2 regions of the Dorea sp. AF24-7LB genome follow, and region 1 is predicted to be linked to the other one. Evidence: predicted binding sites of a transcription regulator. Region 1 holds the regulator's gene; the other holds the start of a gene.
What was found. The regulator NrdR, encoded in region 1, represses ribonucleotide reductase genes. The targets are predictions, from matches to a motif close to CACAANATNTTGTG.

Region 1 (4,415 bases):
CTACTTGGAATATTGCCGGCGCGCAGAGAATGATAACCGATTGTTCCAGGTTCTCGCGGAGAAACTCCTTCCCTGCCGTATACAGCGATATCGGATAATTCTTTGCCAAGTGCATGTGCCATGGTCTCACCCATTTCTTTGGAAGTACCGCTCGGTGCATCTTTCTTCCACTGATCATGCATCTCAAGAATCTCAATGTCCAGTTCTTCCCCAACTGTCTTTGTGATAAATTCCAGAACTTTATTCATGACATTGACGAGTTTGGAAGTGTTGGCTGCATAGAGCATTGGAATAGAAGAAGCAGCATCTTCAAAACGTTTCATCTCTTCGTCGGAGAAACCGGTAGAACCGCAGACCAGACCTTTTTTATGTCTGATGGCAAGATCCAGAACTTCCATAGCCATCTCTTTAGTAGAAAAATCGATGATCACATCGCATTTGTCAATAACGGATTCGAGATCATCTACAACCGGAACGTGCAGTTCTTTTCCGACCATTGCGACAGTTCCGAGATCTGTTCCGATGTAATCGCGCCCTTTTGGACCGATACCGGCAACCAGTTCCATGTCATCACGGGAGGCTGCAACCTGTGTGATCAATTTGCCCATTTTCCCTCTTGGGGCTGTTACGATAACTTTCATAAATGTAAACTCCTTTCGTATACGTTTTCAACACGTACCGGGAAATCCCTTTTAATAATTTCAGTTTACCACAAAAGACGAGCAGGAGTTGCATTTTTTTCAGAAAGAGGCTATAATTCTTTTTATAATCTTGAGAGGAAATTTACAGAAAATAAGAGGTATAGAGCATGAAGAAAAGAGTAGTCGTTGCGCTGGGACATCGTGCCCTTGGTACGACCTTGCCGGAGCAGCAGGAAGCAGTTAAGAAAACATCAAAAGTAATCGCGGATCTGATCGAGGACGGATATCAGGTTGCCATTACACACAGCAACGCACCGCAGGTAGGTATGATCCATACAGCGATGAACGAATTTGGAAAAGTACACGAGAACTATACAGCGGCGCCAATGTCTGTATGTTCTGCCATGAGCCAGGGCTATATCGGATATGACCTTCAGAATGCGATTCGCGAGGAACTTTTAAACAGAGGCATTTACAGAACAGTCAGCACGATCCTGACACAGGTAGTTGTGGATCCATATGATGAAGCATTCTATACACCGACCAAGATCCTTGGACGTTATATGAATGTGGAAGAAGCAAATGAGGAGCGTAAGAAGGGTAATTATGTAGTAGAGGAACCAGGCAAAGGGTTCCGCCGCATCGTGTCTGCACCGAATCCGGTACGCATTGTAGAGATTGATGCGATCAAGGCTCTTCTGGATGCAGATCAGATTGTTATTGCGTGCGGTGGTGGTGGTATTCCGGTTCTGGAACAGGATAACCATTTGAAAGGTGCAAGCGCTGTCATTGAGAAGGATCTGACTGCCGGAAAGATGGCAGAGGATACACAGGCAGACGAGCTGATCATTCTGACGAGTGTAGATCAGGTGAAAATTAATCTCGGACGTGACAATGAAGAAGCACTGGGCGAGATTTCCGTAGAAAATGCGAAGAAATATATGGAAGAGGGACATTTCGGAGAGTATAATATGCTTCCGAAGTTAAGTGCTTCTGTTTCTTTCATTGAAAAAGGAGAAGCAAGAAGCGCACTCATTACTTCTTTTGATAAGCTTGGCGAAGCTTTAAAAGGAAAGACAGGAACTAAGATTTCTTAAGAAATTCGTTTAAAATGTCTGCAATCTGGTTATACTACCGGAAAAATGAAGGAGGTAACCGATGAAGGCAAGAGTGATGGATGGCTGCATTTCCTGCGGTGCATGTGTGACAACGTGCCCGGAAGTATTCTCGTTTGATGAAGATGGACTTGCGGAAGCATGTGGAGAAGTTGCATCGGAATATGAAGAAGCAGCAAAAGAAGCAAGAGATGACTGTCCGGTATCTGTGATTGATATTGTGGAGTAATAAAATGCGAAGATAAACTGGGGTATGGTGAAGAACTGTACTCCTGTTTTTGTTTATCGGGAAAGAACTTTCCTTATATATAAAAACGCTCCACCAGATGTGCACCTGTACGAATAAGCAGCGTGCTGCATATAATAAATATAAGAATAATACGAGTGGAAGTGTCAGTGTGCGTTTCAGTGAATTTCAGGAAAAAGAAGTGATCAATGCGTGTGACTGTTGCAAACTTGGATATGTAGAAGATCTGGTCATAGATGAGAAAAAAGGAAAAATTGAAGCAATCATTATACCAAAAGGGCGGGGGATCTGTAATTTTTTCTGTGAGGATGGAGAATACATCATTCCATTTGCCTGTATTAAACGGATTGGACCGGATATTATTCTGATTGAAATGCATGAAGAAAAGTAAAATGTTTCTTTTGATGTTTGACTTCTCTAAGAGCAACCGATATACTAAAAGATAGAATGTATGAAAGGAATTTAGTGTGATGAAATGTCCATATTGTGGTAATTCAGATACAAGAGTTATAGATTCAAGACCGGCGGAAGAAGGCAATTCTATCCGCAGACGCAGATCCTGTGATGCATGCGGGAAACGTTTCACGACTTATGAAAAGATAGAGACGATTCCGCTGATCATTATTAAAAAGGATGATAACAGAGAACAGTATGACCGAGGCAAGATTGAAAGAGGAATTTTAAGAGCTTGTTATAAACGTCCGGTATCGGCGGCAAGGATCCAGAAGACAGTGGAAGCTGTGGAGACACAGGTGTTCAGTCTGGAAGAGAAAGAGATTGCAAGCAGTACGATCGGTGAGATCGTTATGGATGCGCTGAAAGATCTGGACGAAGTTGCATATGTAAGATTCGCATCTGTATATAGGGAGTTTAAGGATGTGAATACATTTATGGATGAATTGAAGAAGATTCTGGATGGACAGGAACAATAAAGTTTTACAATATTCTGTACAGGATATAATATAGTGAGATGAGTACAAATAGACAGGGTGATTAGACTATGAGAACATATAAATTAACGATTTCCTATGATGGAAGCAGGTATCAGGGATGGCAGCGGCAGGCGACGACAGACAATACGATCCAGTTTGTACTGGAATGGAGCATTGGCAAATTAGTCGGATACCGCGTGCGTGTAGACGGTTCGGGGAGAACAGACGCCGGAGTACATGCAAGAGGTCAGGTGGCAAGTGTGAAGCTTTCCAAATTGTATGATCCACAGGAGATGAAGGATTCGTTGAACCGTTATCTCCCGGAGGATATCCGTATCGTGAAGGTGGAACTGGTGCGAAATGGATTTCATGCCAGAAAAAGTGCCAAAGGCAAGAAATATGAATATTATATTGACTGCAGAGAAAAACCGGATGTATTTTCCAGAAGATACTGCTATCATTATCCGGAAAAATTAGATATAGAAGCGATGCGTGAGGCCGTGCCATATCTGCTGGGACCGAAGAACTTTACAAGTTTTACGGATGATAAGGATTGCAAAGATCCGATCCGCAAGATCACCAATATCAAGATTGTAAGTTCCGGTGAGAAGGTGCGTATCACTTTCTATGGAACTGGATTCTTATATCATATGGCACGTATCTTGACAGGTACTTTGCTGGAAATCGGTACCGGCAAGCGTGAGGCATCGATGCTTCCGGTTGTGATTGCGGCAGAAGACAGAAGCCTTGCCGGATTTCTCGCGCCAGCCAGAGGTCTGTTTTTAAGAAAAGTGTATTATTAGAAGGAAAACGAACAGATGAAATGTATATCATGGAATGTAAATGGAATTCGTGCCTGCGTAAAGAAAGGATTTCTTGATTTCTTCAAAGAAGCGGATGCAGATATTTTCTGTATTCAGGAAACGAAGATGCAGGAAGGACAATTAGATCTGGAGCTGGATGGATACGAACAGTACTGGAATTATGCCGTGAAGAAAGGTTATTCCGGAACGGCGGTATTTACAAAAGAAAGGCCCCTTGCTGTTACTTATGGCATGGCAATTGAAGAACACGATCAGGAAGGCCGTGTAATCACACTGGAGTATGAGGATTTTTATTTTGTGACAGTGTATACGCCGAATTCACAGAGCGAACTGGCAAGACTGGATTACAGAATGACATGGGAAGATGATTTTCTCGCTTATCTGAAAGGGCTGGAAGAGAAGAAACCAGTGGTTTTCTGTGGGGATCTGAATGTTGCACACAAAGAGATCGACTTGAAGAATCCGAAGACGAACCGTAAGAATGCCGGATTTACAGATGAAGAACGTGGAAAATTCACAGACCTTCTTGCAGCAGGATTTACAGATACATTCCGTTATCTGTATCCGGATGTGGAAGGAATTTATTCTTGGTGGTCTTACCGTTTCAGCGCAAGGGCAAAGAATGCAGGATGGAGAATTGACTATTTTTGTGTATC
Region 2 (4,415 bases), on a different contig from region 1:
GATCTGACGGTTCAGGTTCGTCAGACATACTTTATCATCATCGATCAGATCAAATGCACCTACGCCGCTTCGCACCAGTGCCTCGCAGACGTAACCGCCCACGCCACCGATTCCAAATACCGCAACTCTGGCATTCGCAAGCCTGTCCATTGCTTCTTTTCCAAGTAATAATTCGGTTCTCGAAAATTGTGTCAGCATCTTCTTATCTTCTCCTTCTGCCGTACGAAACGTGTCTCACAGATTTTATCGCAATAATAGAACACGCTTTGTAAGTTTGTTACGCAAAACCAGCGGCTGCATTCCATGTCTCTCATGCATGCACCCGCCGGTCACTTCATATTCCCAGTAATTCAATAGGTTATATTATATATGGAGTTGTTCTTTTTGTCAATCTTTCCTTCTTACAGGTGAAGTACGCGGTCTTTGATTTCCTGTGTTCTTCCCTGATTCCAGAACTGTGTTCCGATATATCCACAGGTTCTTCTTGCTACACATAACTTATCCTGATCTCTGTTACCGCAGTTCGGACACTCCCAGATCAGTTTACCGTTTCCGTCTTCCTTGATCTGGATCTCACCGGTATAGCCGCAACATTCACAGTAATCGCTCTTCGTATTTAACTCAGCATACATGATATTCTCGTAAATATACTGCATAACGGAGAGTACTGCCGGAATATTGTCCTGCATATCCGGTACTTCGATGTAGCTGATCGCTCCACCCGGAGACAGCTTCTGGAATTCGGATTCGAATTTCAGTTTCTTAAATGCATCGATCTTCTCTGTTACATGTACGTGATAGCTGTTCGTAATATAATTCTTATCGGTTACGCCTTTGATGATTCCAAAACGTTTCTGTAAACATTTTGCAAATTTGTAAGTTGTAGATTCCATCGGTGTCCCGTATACGGAATAGCTGATGTGCTCTGCTTCTTTCCATTCTTTGCACTTATCATTCAGTTTCTGCATAACTTCCAGTGCAAACGGGCTTGCTTCCGGATCTGTATGGGATTTGCCAAGCATACGCATGCACATCTCATAAAGGCCCGCATATCCGAGAGAGATTGTTGAATATCCATTATAAAGCAGTCTGTCGATCGTCTCACCCTTCTTCAGTCTTGCCAGTGCACCATACTGCCACAGGATCGGCGCTACATCGGAAATCGTTCCGAGAAGACGCTCATGTCTGCAGCGGAGTGCCCGGTGGCACAACTCCAGACGTTCATCCAGAATCTTCCAGAATTTATCCATATCTCCATTAGAAGAACATGCCACATCTACAAGATTGATCGTTACAACTCCCTGATTGAAACGTCCATAGAACTTATGGCTTCCGTCCGGATTTCTCTGCTCGTCCTCAACTGTCAAAAATGAACGGCAGCCCATACACGGGTAAACTTCTCCCTGCTTCAGCTCACGCATCATCTTAGCGGAAATATAATCCGGTACCATACGTTTTGCTGTACATTCTGCTGCCAGCTTGGTCAGTTCCCAGTACTTGGAACCTTCTGTAATATTATCTTCATCCAATACATAGATCAATTTCGGGAATGCCGGAGTGATCCATACACCTTTTTCATTCTTAACGCCCTGCATTCTCTGTCTCATCACTTCTTCAATGATCATAGCAAGGTCATCTCTTAACTGTCCGTCTTCTACTTCATCCAGATACATAAATACGGTTACAAACGGCGCCTGTCCATTACAGGTCATCAGTGTGATAAGCTGATACTGGATCGTCTGGATTCCGCTCTTTACTTCATCGCGGAGTCTGCGTTCTGTAATCTTGTCAATGATTTCCGGATCCATGCTCTCGCCACATTCTTGTCTCTCAGCGATAACATTCTTACGGAGTTTCTGTCTGCTGATATCTACAAACGGTGCCAGATGTGCCAGTGTAAAAGACTGTCCGCCATACTGGTTACTTGCCACCTGTGCCACGATCTGGGTCGTTACATTACATGCTGTAAAAAAGCTATGCGGCTTCTCGATCAGCGTCTCACTGATCACTGTACCATTCTGCAACATATCCTGTAAATTGATCAGATCACAGTTATGTTCTTTCTGTGCAAAATAATCAGAATCATGGAAGTGGATGATTCCTGCTTCGTGCGCCTGCACAATCTCTTCCGGAAGGAGCAGACGTCTGGATAAGTCTTTGCTGACTTCTCCTGCCATGTAATCTCTCTGTGTAGAATTGATCACAGGATTCTTGTTGGAATTCTCTTGATTTACTTCTTCATTCATGTGCTCGATCAGTGCGAGGATTCCATTATCTGTTGTATTTGATTTTCTGGTAAGCTCTCTCTTATAACGATAACGCACATACTTCTGTGCGACTTCATATCCACGCATCTCCATGATGCCGGTCTCTACCATATCCTGAATATCTTCTACATTCACGGCATGGCGATATTCGTTCACTTTCTGACCGATTGTATCTGCCACTGCAAGAATCTGATATTCATTCAACTGATGGATCCGTTCTACCTCTTTGTTTGCAGATTTGATCGCATTTATGATCTTATCAAGCTGGAACGGTACTTCCTCTCCGTTTCGTTTGATCACATGATTTTTCACTTGAATTCCCATAATCCCCTTGATTTCTCCTTTTTTAGCATTCTTTTTTTATAACAAAATATAGATATTTTTAACTTGTCATTACACAATATGTTGTGTCTTTTACTATCATACACCAATTCAGAGCGAAAAGAAAGAGAAAGTTTTACTTTTTTGCAATTCCCTTTCTCTCTTTCTCTCTAATTGAATTTTATCTTAATCCGGCAGATCTCACTCTTCGTACCCACTCTCATATCCGGTCCGAATACGCCAAGCCCGGAAGTCACGATATTATGCATCTTTCCCTTTTTCAGATAGCCATAGGAGTTCTCCCACATCATGTCCGTAACCAAGTTCCCCGGGAACATCTGGCCATCATGTGTATGTCCACACAGATCCAGATCCACTCCCGCATCTGCCAGTTCTTTTAATTCTCTCGGTTCATGATCCACTACAAGAATTGGTTTCTTCTGATCCATTTCCTTCACCAGTTCTTTCGGAAGCTTTCTCTTCCTGATCCCTCTTCCCGGACGTTCATAATCAGCTCTTCCGAACAGATAAAAAGCATTGTCGATCTCGACTGCTTCATCCCGAAGCAGATGAATATTTGATTTCTCCAAAAATGTATCCATCCGCGGATCGCTCATCTTCTTCCCTTTTCTCGGAAATGTAAATCCTGCCAGAATCTTCTCCTGTATATCATGGTTGCCGTAACATGCATAGACACCATACCTGCTCTTGATCGATCTTAATATCTTCTCCAGGCGCTCCGGATTATCCAATGCCTCATATTCATTGTCAAAAATATCTCCCGCGATCACTACAAGATCCGGTTTTGACGCATTGATCTTCTCCACCATCCGCTGCATATGGCTGCTGCCGATGCTGTATCCCAGATGGAAATCAGCCACAAGAACAAGATTCAGTTCCTTCCGATTCCCTGCTTTCTTTGATATCTTTACCTGATAATCTGTCGTTACGATATGACGTGCACCATAGATCCCGGCGGCACTGAATGCCAGAATCACTGCCAGACATATACTGCCCACGATAACATGTCCTTTTCTTGAAAAAAGTCTTTCCTTTTTCGGAAATGACACATGTTTCAGAATGAGTCTTATAAGATCTGCTACAAGAACTGTAAGCAAGATATATAATAACACACCCAGCCAGTAATTGCCAATCCCTTTCAGCACTCTTTGTAACATCGACGGCGGTACAAGGAATCCAAAAAGCAGGCTTAGCGCCAGAAAAACGTACACTGTGACGAGCAGTCCCCTGAGAAAAAAATTTTTTGTCACATCGTGACAGGCTGCAAGCCAGTGCAGCATGCGCCAGAGTATATATCCGCATAATAACAGATACAGCGGAGCCAGATATAATGCGATCATTGTTTTACTACCTTCCCTTCTTTTTCATATGTCCGGACGGCTGTCGTCCTCATTTTGCTGATTCCTTTCCCCTCATTCGGATGACGTACCGACCACATCTGATCTGCGCCAAACAATACTAACAACAGCACACATAACGCAATCAGACGTCGCATCGGAAGCCTGCGGATCAGATTGTCTAAAAATGGCGCCAGTACATATACCATTACAACGCCTCCGATTCCAAATGTCAAAAGCCCTTCTGCACAGATCCTTCCGTTAAGATTCAGAAAATATCCATGATAATCCCACCATCGCTTGCCATGCGTTATAATCTCTAGGAAATAAGATGTATAATATTCTATAAATCCACACAAGGCTACCGCTGCAATAAATTCTGCCACAGGTTTTCTGCGCAGACGGTTCAGCAACAATAAAATCAGTACACTGCCAGCCCCGTAAATCGGCAACCACGGACCGTGAAGAA

Region 2: nrdD (anaerobic ribonucleoside-triphosphate reductase) is a predicted target of NrdR. The motif match lies at 2,664-2,677, and genes of this name have one in related genera.

What each region holds. Positions count from the first base shown of each region.
Region 1 is NZ_QUFR01000002.1:81,909-86,323, reverse strand. Features, by position in the region: gene dapB (4-hydroxy-tetrahydrodipicolinate reductase) at 1-641, opposite strand, end outside; gene arcC (carbamate kinase) at 809-1,738, shown strand; gene DWY31_RS02835 (ferredoxin) at 1,800-1,985, shown strand; gene DWY31_RS02830 (PRC-barrel domain-containing protein) at 2,155-2,394, shown strand; gene nrdR (transcriptional regulator NrdR) at 2,474-2,935, shown strand; gene truA (tRNA pseudouridine(38-40) synthase TruA) at 3,004-3,738, shown strand; gene DWY31_RS02815 (exodeoxyribonuclease III) at 3,754-4,415, shown strand, end outside.
Region 2 is NZ_QUFR01000004.1:186,268-190,682, forward strand. Features, by position in the region: gene DWY31_RS06160 (tRNA threonylcarbamoyladenosine dehydratase) at 1-198, opposite strand, end outside; gene nrdD (anaerobic ribonucleoside-triphosphate reductase) at 402-2,591, opposite strand; gene DWY31_RS06170 (metallophosphoesterase) at 2,759-3,949, opposite strand; gene DWY31_RS06175 (DUF975 family protein) at 3,946-4,415, opposite strand, start outside.